2 regions of the Clostridium sp. DMHC 10 genome follow, and region 1 is predicted to be linked to the other one. Evidence: a T-box and tRNA genes for the amino acid it is inferred to sense, from the RefSeq annotation. Region 1 holds a T-box; the other holds one or more tRNA genes.
The links. A T-box is a leader RNA that pairs with one kind of tRNA and senses whether it is charged. The one in region 1 lies ahead of AGR56_RS14870 (valine--tRNA ligase), so its partner is inferred to be a tRNA-Val.
Positions count from the first base shown of each region.

Region 2: it has a tRNA-Val gene. The T-box ahead of AGR56_RS14870 (valine--tRNA ligase) is inferred to sense a tRNA for this amino acid. The anticodon was not compared.

Region 1 covers NZ_LGVB01000015.1:2,665,131-2,669,812, reverse strand. The annotation lists partial or broken gene AGR56_RS14880 (acyl-CoA dehydratase activase-related protein) at 1-730, shown strand, start outside; gene AGR56_RS22125 (hypothetical protein) at 1,294-1,581, opposite strand; T-box leader at 1,734-1,957, shown strand; partial or broken gene AGR56_RS14870 (valine--tRNA ligase) at 2,038-4,681, shown strand.
Region 2 covers NZ_LGVB01000015.1:1,852,522-1,857,203, forward strand. The annotation lists gene spoIIID (sporulation transcriptional regulator SpoIIID) at 1-107, shown strand, start outside; gene AGR56_RS10980 (rod shape-determining protein) at 208-1,233, shown strand; gene yyaC (spore protease YyaC) at 1,355-1,912, opposite strand; tRNA gene AGR56_RS10990 (tRNA-Tyr) at 2,237-2,321, shown strand; tRNA gene AGR56_RS10995 (tRNA-Val) at 2,329-2,404, shown strand; tRNA gene AGR56_RS11000 (tRNA-Thr) at 2,420-2,495, shown strand; tRNA gene AGR56_RS11005 (tRNA-Tyr) at 2,501-2,585, shown strand; SAM riboswitch class I at 2,654-2,753, shown strand; partial or broken gene metK (methionine adenosyltransferase) at 2,819-3,995, shown strand; gene AGR56_RS11015 (ATP-dependent RecD-like DNA helicase) at 4,336-4,682, shown strand, end outside.

The sequences.
Region 1 (4,682 bases):
TAAAAATGTGAGAATTAAAAGCTTTAAAAATAATGTTAATAATATAGTATATGAATTTGATAATTTTGAAATAAATCCCGTTGAAAAACCTAAGGTTGGTCTTGTTGGAGAAATACTTGTTAAATTTCATCCTACAGCAAACAATAATATTGTAGATACTATTGAGGCTGAAGGTGCAGAAGCAGTTATGCCTGATCTTATGGATTTTATATTTTATTGTGCGTACAATGAGACTTTCAAAAATAGGTATTTAGGTACTTCAAAAAAAGCTAAAATTATTAGTGATCTTTTGATTAAGGCTATAGAATGGTTTAGAAAACCTATGAAAGCTGCATTAGCTAAGAGTAAAAGATTTGAGCCGCCTAAAGCTATACAAGAACTTGCAAAAGGAGTGTCTGATATAGTTTCCCTTGGAAATCAGACTGGTGAGGGTTGGTTCCTTACAGCAGAAATGGTAGAACTTATAGAAAGCGGTACACAAAATATAATATGCATGCAACCATTTGCCTGCTTGCCTAATCATGTAACTGGGAAAGGTATGATTAAGGAACTTAAAAGAAGGTATCCTAAGGCTAACATATCACCTATAGATTTTGATCCAGGTGCAAGTGAAGTCAACCAGCTTAATAGAATAAAACTTATGCTATCTACAGCATTTAAGAATTTAAATAATGATAATAATCTTGAAACAGCTTCAAAACAAGAGATAGCAGCCTTTAGAAATAGGTAAAACAAGTAAATATTTGTTGTAAAAATTAATTCAATCGTAATTTATAAGAATTGTTAAGCCATTAAATCAGATTACGAAGTACAGATGACAGAGTATAGTGAAGGTTATTTATCCTCCTCACGCCAAATAAATCTAAAGTCATATAAAAAATCTAGTATGATGTTCAACTTATTGAACGAATGTAATATGACATTTAATGTACTCTCTTATCTGTACTCTGATTTAGGGTTGACAACTTTTTTATTCATCATTAAATAATTATTTTAGTGATATAACCTCTTTATTTAATATGCGGAAATATTATTTTTTCACTCTTCTATACCACTTTTTAAATAAGTCAGGTCTTTTTTCTTTTAAAACATTCCAAAATAAATCGAGTGAGTTTACGGTTGTTAAATCCCTAATGAGATGTTTAGGGTAATAGGTTTTTTGGGTATATGAATTTCTGGGATCTATGACCTTTATTGAAGTATTTTCTTGAACAAATATATGTGGAAATCTTACATCTATTTTTTTAAAACCATTTTCTTTTATATAACATAGGAAATTAATGATCTCTATAATTAATTTTTTGAAACACCATGCTTATTGATATATTCTGATATATTTGTTCCGCCGATATATTCCCTTATCATATAATGATTATGAAATTCAAATGGTTTTGGATAATATGGACCATTTATGAGCTTTTTTAATACATAATATTCTTCTTTACATGTTTCTGGGTTTTTAAATATTTTTACGACTCTGCCGTCGTTCATAAGATATACACTGCCACTATGACCTTTACCAAGAAAAGTACATTCATCTAGTCTTATAATAGCATTTGTGTGGCATTTTTTTTCTTTCAATTTTTACACCTTCTTCTAATCTCACGTAAGTGGTAAATTAAGTACCTTAATATTAGAGTATAAAAAATAATAGACAAGTGTTACACTATTTTATATTAAAATATATTGACATAAGTTTAAAATAGTCTATAATATATACATGGTTATTTTATAAAGATGCTTAGATGAAGAGGAGTAGAAGTATAAAACATCTAGAGAGGGAAGTTAGCTTGCTGAAAGGCTTCCTATGTGGATTACTTTGAAGGTAGCTTCGGAGCACTTCTATTGAAATTTATAGTAGATAGAAGCGGTGAATCTCACCGTTATGTATTGAGAGCTTGAAAATAAATGTTACATTTCAAGAATAAAGGTGGTAACGCGCACAGTCGTCCTTTTTGGATTGCTGTGTTTTTTTTATTTGTATTTTTTAGTACACAATTCCAATGTACTTCACAATTAAGAAAGGAGATTTTTTATATGGATGAATCAAATAATATTGCAAAAACGTATAATCCTAAAGAATTTGAGCAAAGAATATATGATTATTGGGAAAGCGAGGGCTTTTTCACACCTAAAGTAGATAAATCAAAAAAACCATATAGTATAGTAATGCCACCTCCAAATATAACAGGAAAACTGCATTTAGGGCATGCTCTTGATAATGCACTTCAGGATTTTCTTATTAGAACAAAAAGAATGCAGGGTTACTGTACATTATGGCTTCCAGGAGAAGATCATGCAAGTATAGCTACAGAAGTTAAAGTTGAAAAGGAACTATTAAAAAAAGGAATTAAGAAAAAAGAAATTGGCAGAGAAGCCTTCTTAGAAAAAGTACATGAATGGTCTAATGAATATAGAGGCAGAATAAGAACTCAGCTTAAAAAGATGGGAGTTTCAGCTGATTTTACAAGAGAAAGTTTTACTATGGATGAAAAATTGAATAAAGCTGTTAAAACTGTATTTGTAAAATTATATGATGAAGGTCTTATATATCAGGGTAACAGGATAACAAATTGGTGTCCTAAATGCCAAACTGCATTATCGGATGCTGAAATAGAATATGAAGAGCAATCAGGTTTTTTCTGGCATATTAACTATCAGGTTGAAGGAAGCGATGAATGTATTGAAATTGCTACTACAAGACCAGAAACACTTCTTGGCGATACAGCTGTTGCAGTAAATCCAAAGGATGAAAGATATACTCATCTTGTTGGAAAAACTCTTATACTTCCGCTTGTAGGTAGAAAAATACCAATTATTGCAGATAATTATGTTGATATGGAATTTGGTACAGGAGCAGTTAAAATAACACCTGCACATGATCCAAATGATTATCAGGTTGGGAAGAGACATAATCTCCCTGAAATAGTTATTTTGAATAATGATGGAACTATAGCAGAAGGTTATGGAAAGTATTCAGGACTTGATAGATATGAAGCAAGAAAATTAATGGTAGAAGATCTTAAAAAGGCAGGCTCACTTGTGAAAATTAGAGAACACGTTCATAACGTTGGTACTCATGATAGATGTGGGAATGTAATTGAACCAATGATTTCTAAACAATGGTATGTAAAAATGGAATCACTTGCAAAGCCTGCTATAGAAGCTGTAAGAAACAAAAAGACTAAATTTGTACCAGAAAGATTTGACAAGATTTATTATAATTGGATGGAAAATATTCAAGATTGGTGCATATCAAGACAACTTTGGTGGGGACATAGAATTCCAGTATGGTATTGCAAGGATTGCGGTGAGATAACAGTATCAGTTGAAACACCTTGCGAGTGCAGTAAATGTAAAAGCAAAAATATTGAGCAAGATAAAGATGTTCTTGACACTTGGTTTAGTTCGGCACTTTGGCCTTTTTCAACTTTGGGGTGGCCAGACAAAACTGAAGATTTGGATTATTTTTACCCAACAAACACACTTGTTACAGGTTACGATATAATTTTCTTCTGGGTAGCAAGAATGATATTCTCAGGAATTCACAATATGAATGATATTCCTTTTGAAAATGTATATATTCATGGACTTGTAAGAGATGCAGAAGGAAGAAAAATGTCAAAATCACTTGGAAATGGAGTAGATCCACTTGATGTTATAGATGAATATGGTGCTGATGCACTTAGGTTTACTCTTATAGTAGGAAATTCAGCAGGAAATGACATAAGATATAAAACTGAAAAGGTTGAAGCAGCGAGAAATTTTGCAAACAAGGTATGGAATGCATCTAGATTTGTATTAATGAATCTCGATAAGAATATAATGGAAAAATACAAGGATTGCAAGGAGTATACTTTAGCTGATAAGTGGATAATGTCAGAGGCTAATAGTCTTGCAAAGGAAGTAACTGAAAATATAGATAAATTTTGAGCTTGGTATAGCAGCACAAAAAGTTTATGATTTTATGTGGAATGAATTTTGTGATTGGTATATAGAACTTGTAAAACCTGCAATGTATGGTGATGATGAAAAGGCTAAGGGTGTTGCCTTTAATGTGCTTTATAATGTTCTTACAATAGGTCTTAAATTACTTCACCCAGTTATGCCTTATATAACTGAAGAAATATATCAACATCTTGGTGGTGAATGTAAATCAATAAGTATTTCTAAATGGCCGGAATATGATGAAAAGCTTAATGATGGGACTGCTCAGGAGGCTATGAATTATGTAATAGAAGCTATAAAAGCTATTAGAAATGTAAGAGCCGAAATGAATGTTCCACCTTCAAAGAAAGCTAAGGTAATAATACTTGCAGGAGATGAGACTAAGAAAGCTTTTGAAGAAGGAAGGAGTTATTTCGAAAAATTAGCTTCTGCAGTAGAAGTTATGTTTATAAAGTCAAAAAATGATGTGCCAGAAAATGCTGTATCAGCAGTTACAAAAGGAGCAGAAATATTCCTACCTCTTTTTGATCTTATAGATAGAGAGAAAGAAATTGAAAGATTAAATAAGGAAAAGGAAAGATTAACTAAGGAAATTGAAAGAGTTAATAAAAAACTTTCTAATAAGGGATTTGTATCAAAAGCACCTGCAGCAGTTGTTGATGAAGAAAAGGCAAAAGGCGAAAAATATGAAAAGATGCTTAACGCTGTAGAAGAAAGAATAAATACCTTGTAAA
Region 2 (4,682 bases), 810 kb from region 1:
CTCAAATAGCCGAAATGGCTAAAGGCGTACTTGAACTTAATAAAGCAGAAAGACATATAAGAGGTGGTAAAGCTACTAAAATGAAATACAAAGCTATTGAAGGTTAAAAACATTCCTACTATAATAATATAAAGAAGTACTTTTATGTATTTCTAAAAATAGTTTAAATTGTAAAAAATAAACGTAGGAGATGGAGTGAATAGAGGAATGTTTTTTAGTATAGGAAATGATATGGGTATAGATTTAGGTACAGCTACCGTTCTTGTATACTTAAAAGGAAAAGGAATAACTTTAAAGGAACCGTCTGTTGTTGCTATAAATCGTAATACAAATGAAGTTTTAGCTGTTGGAGAAGAAGCAAGGCAGATGATTGGAAGGACACCGGGAAACATAGTTGCAATACGTCCATTAAGAGATGGGGTTATTTCTGATTATGATATAACTGAGAAAATGCTTAAACATTTTATACAAAAAGCTTGCGGAAAAAGAAGAATGTCTGCACCTAAGATTGTAATATGTATTCCATGTGAAGCTACTGGTGTAGAAAAGAGAGCAGTAAAAGATGCTGCTGTCAATGCTGGAGCAAAGAAAGTTTGCTTGATAGAAGAACCATTAGCAGCAGCAATAGGTGCTGGACTTGATATTACTAAAGCAAGTGGTAATATGGTGATAGACATTGGTGGTGGTACAACAGATATAGCTGTAATTTCGCTCGGTGGTATGGTAGTTAGAAGTTCAATAAAGATAGCTGGAGATATGTTTGATGAGTCTATCATAAAATACATAAGAAAAAAACATAAATTAATGATTGGTGAAAGAACAGCGGAGGACTTAAAAATAAATATTGGATCGGCCTACAAAAAAGAAATGGAAGAAACTATGGAAATTAGAGGAAGAGACCTTATAACAGGTCTTCCTAAAAATGTTGAGGTTTCTTCAGAAGAGATGAGAGAAGCACTTAAGGATGCTGTAAATTCGATAGCTGATTGCGCCCATTCAGTACTTGAGAAAACGCCACCAGAACTTGCAGCAGATATATCAGATAAAGGAATAACTATGACTGGTGGTGGAGCATTACTAAATGGCTTAGATAAGCTTATTGAGGAAATTACAAGAGTACCTGTATATGTTGCAGAAGATCCTATATCATGTGTGGCTTTAGGAACTGGAAAAGTTCTTGACTATGTAGATAAATTAGATTTAACGGTAGATGATATAACTTTAATAGAATAATAGATGATTTGCAAAATTGGTTATATTTACAATTTTGTAAGCATAACCAAAATAGGGAGAATGTATCTCTCTATTTTGGTTTATAGAATTTTATATAAAAATACATACATATTAATAGGGGTTAATTTTGCTTTGGAATTGAGGCTATATTGTTAAAATTAATATAAAGATAATAGGAATGAAGTATTGCTTGGGTTATGGTTTTTGACATTTGAAATATTAAATTCAAGCGTATATTTCTGTTTGTAAATAGTTCATTACTCTCGCATGAATCTACTATTCCTATTATAGATACTTCACCTACATCTGGAAGTGATTTTCCAACGCCTTTTCCTGGATGTATTGCATAATCGCGTATTTGTATTTCACCTATATTTTCAGCATCTCCTAGGCAAGCATCTATGCCAATGATTGTTGATGAAATATGCTTGCTTTTAATTTCTGATAATCTCTTATCTAAATTTAGAGCATGTATTGGATCGGAAATTGTTCCATAGACATTTAAAGGAAAGAATTTTTCTTTTAGCATTGTGCCTACCATGGGACCAAGACAATCTCCAATACATCTATCTGTTCCAATACATACAATTATTGTGTTATCATTTATATATTTTTGTAGAAAATTGGAAATTTTATAATAGGACATTGGAGCATTGTATAAAGTTCTTATTTTATTCAATAAAATCACCTCCTAATAATCTATATGAGGCTTTTTTAATTAATATTTATTTTTTTATGAGTATAAATGAAAAAATATTGTTAAGTGAAATTAAATTGACTTATCTTTAAATAAGCTATTAGAGGCTTAAGAATTTATGTCATATAAGGAATTATAACTATATGTATAAAAGTGAGAAATAACGAGAAAAAGGTATTTATTTTAAGTTAATTATAAATTATGGTATATAATTAGCGTTGATTTTTTTATAGTATCAAGGTATACTACTATTTGTCGGTGCGAGAGAGAAGCCTTAAGCCGGATGATAAAACTTAATTTAAATGTGGAGGAATTCCCGAGTGGCCAAAGGGGGCAGACTGTAAATCTGTTAGCTCAGCTTTCGATGGTTCGAATCCATCTTCCTCCACCATTAATATGGGCGCTTAGCTCAGCTGGGAGAGCATCTGCCTTACAAGCAGAGGGTCACAGGTTCGAGCCCTGTAGTGCCCACCATATAAAACTTAATAAGCTGGCATAGCTCAATTGGTAGAGCAACTGACTTGTAATCAGTAGGTTGTGGGTTCAATTCCTACTGCCAGCACCAAATGTGGAGGAATTCCCGAGTGGCCAAAGGGGGCAGACTGTAAATCTGTTAGCTCAGCTTTCGATGGTTCGAATCCATCTTCCTCCACCACTAATTGACACAATAGTGTCTTTTGTTTTATACTGAAAAATGATATAATGTAAATAGTATTTATTTGACTCTTATCAAGAGAGGTGGAGGGAAATGGCCCAATGAAACCCGGCAACCGGTGCATGTGCATTAAGGTGCCAATTCCTGCAGTTTCCTGCAAGATAAGAGAGATTTGAATTTAAAAGTCTCTTCTTATTGAAGAGACTTTAATTTTTTATAGGGAGGAATATTAAATGAAGAGATTATTTACATCTGAGTCTGTAACTGAAGGTCATCCAGATAAAATATGTGATCAAGTTTCAGATGCTGTATTAGATGCATTACTTGAAAAAGATAAAAATGCTAGAGTTGCTTGTGAAACAACTGTTACAACTGGAATTGTTAATGTAATGGGTGAAATATCAACTAACTGTTATGTCGATATTCCAAGTGTTGTGAGAAAGACTATAAGGGAAATAGGATATACAAGAGCTAAATATGGATTCGATTGTGATACGTGTGCTGTTGTTACATCTATAGATGAACAATCAAGTGATATTGCAATGGGAGTTGATGAAGCATTAGAGGCTAAAAAAAGGTGAAATGGATAAAATAGACGCAATAGGTGCTGGTGACCAAGGTATGATGTTTGGTTTTGCAACAAATGAAACACCAGAATATATGCCAATGCCAATAGCTCTTGCTCATAAGCTTGCCAAGAGACTTTCTGATGTAAGAAAAGATAACACTATAGATTATCTAAGACCAGATGGTAAAACTCAGGTTACTGTTGAATATGATGATAATAAACCTGTAAGAATTGATGCTGTAGTTGTATCGACGCAGCATAGCCCAAAAGCAACTCATGAACAAATTGAAAAAGATGTTATTGAGAAAATTATAAAACCAGTGATACCTGCTGAGCTTCTAGATAAGGATACTAAATATTATATAAATCCTACGGGAAGATTTGTTATTGGAGGACCTCAAGGCGATTCAGGACTTACTGGAAGAAAGATAATCGTTGATACTTACGGTGGATATGGTAGACATGGTGGTGGAGCTTTTTCAGGAAAAGACCCTACAAAAGTTGATAGATCTGCTGCTTATGCTGCAAGATGGGTAGCTAAGAATCTTGTGGCAGCAGGTGTTGCAGATAAGCTAGAAATTGAACTTGCATATGCAATAGGTGTTGCAAAGCCTGTTTCTATAGAAATTGATACTTTTGGAACAGGAAAAATTTCAGATGATAAAATAGTTGAAATAGTTCAAAAGGTTTTTGATTTAAGACCTGGAGCAATAATAAGGGATTTAGATCTTAGAAGACCTATATATAAGCAAGTAGCAGCTTATGGACATTTTGGAAGAACTGATATTGATGTTCCTTGGGAAAAGTTAAATAAGGTTGAAGAAATAAAAAAATTATTTTAAATATGGTGTTATAGTGAAACTACTGTGAAATTTAAGCTATTTATGTACCAAAATACCAATCTTCAAGGGATTATGGTGCACATATAGTTTGTAATTGAGCTAGTTTCACTGTAAGCAAAACAATTTAAAAGTGTAAGAAAACTAATGTTATGATATGCCATCTTGCGGTAGACAGTTAAAATAATAAAACTGTTTATTTCAAGAAAGGCATATTTTTTATGAAATTATAAAAGTGATGGTAATTGAGAAAATTATGAAAAAACGTTATAATAGCTAAGTAGGGATATGATAGGAGTATCTCTTTTTTAACTAAAGTACTTTAATAGTAAGGAGATTTAATATGGAAGAACTTCAGTGTGTGGTTGAGTCAATCGTATTTAAAAATGAAGAAAATGGTTATGTGGTTGCAATAACCGAAGATGAAAATTCTAAGAAAATAACCATAACTGGATGTATACCATATATAATGGAAGGACAATCACTTAAAATTTCAGGAGAATGGACTGTTCATCCACAATTTGGTCAACAATTTAAGGTAGAAAAATGCGATGAAATTTTACCAAATTCACTAGTTGGAATTGAAAAATATTTAGCATCAGGAGTTATTTCAGGTATAGGGCCTGTAACAGCAAAAAAAATAGTTGATAAGTTTGGTGACAAAACACTTGAGGTACTTGACAATGACGT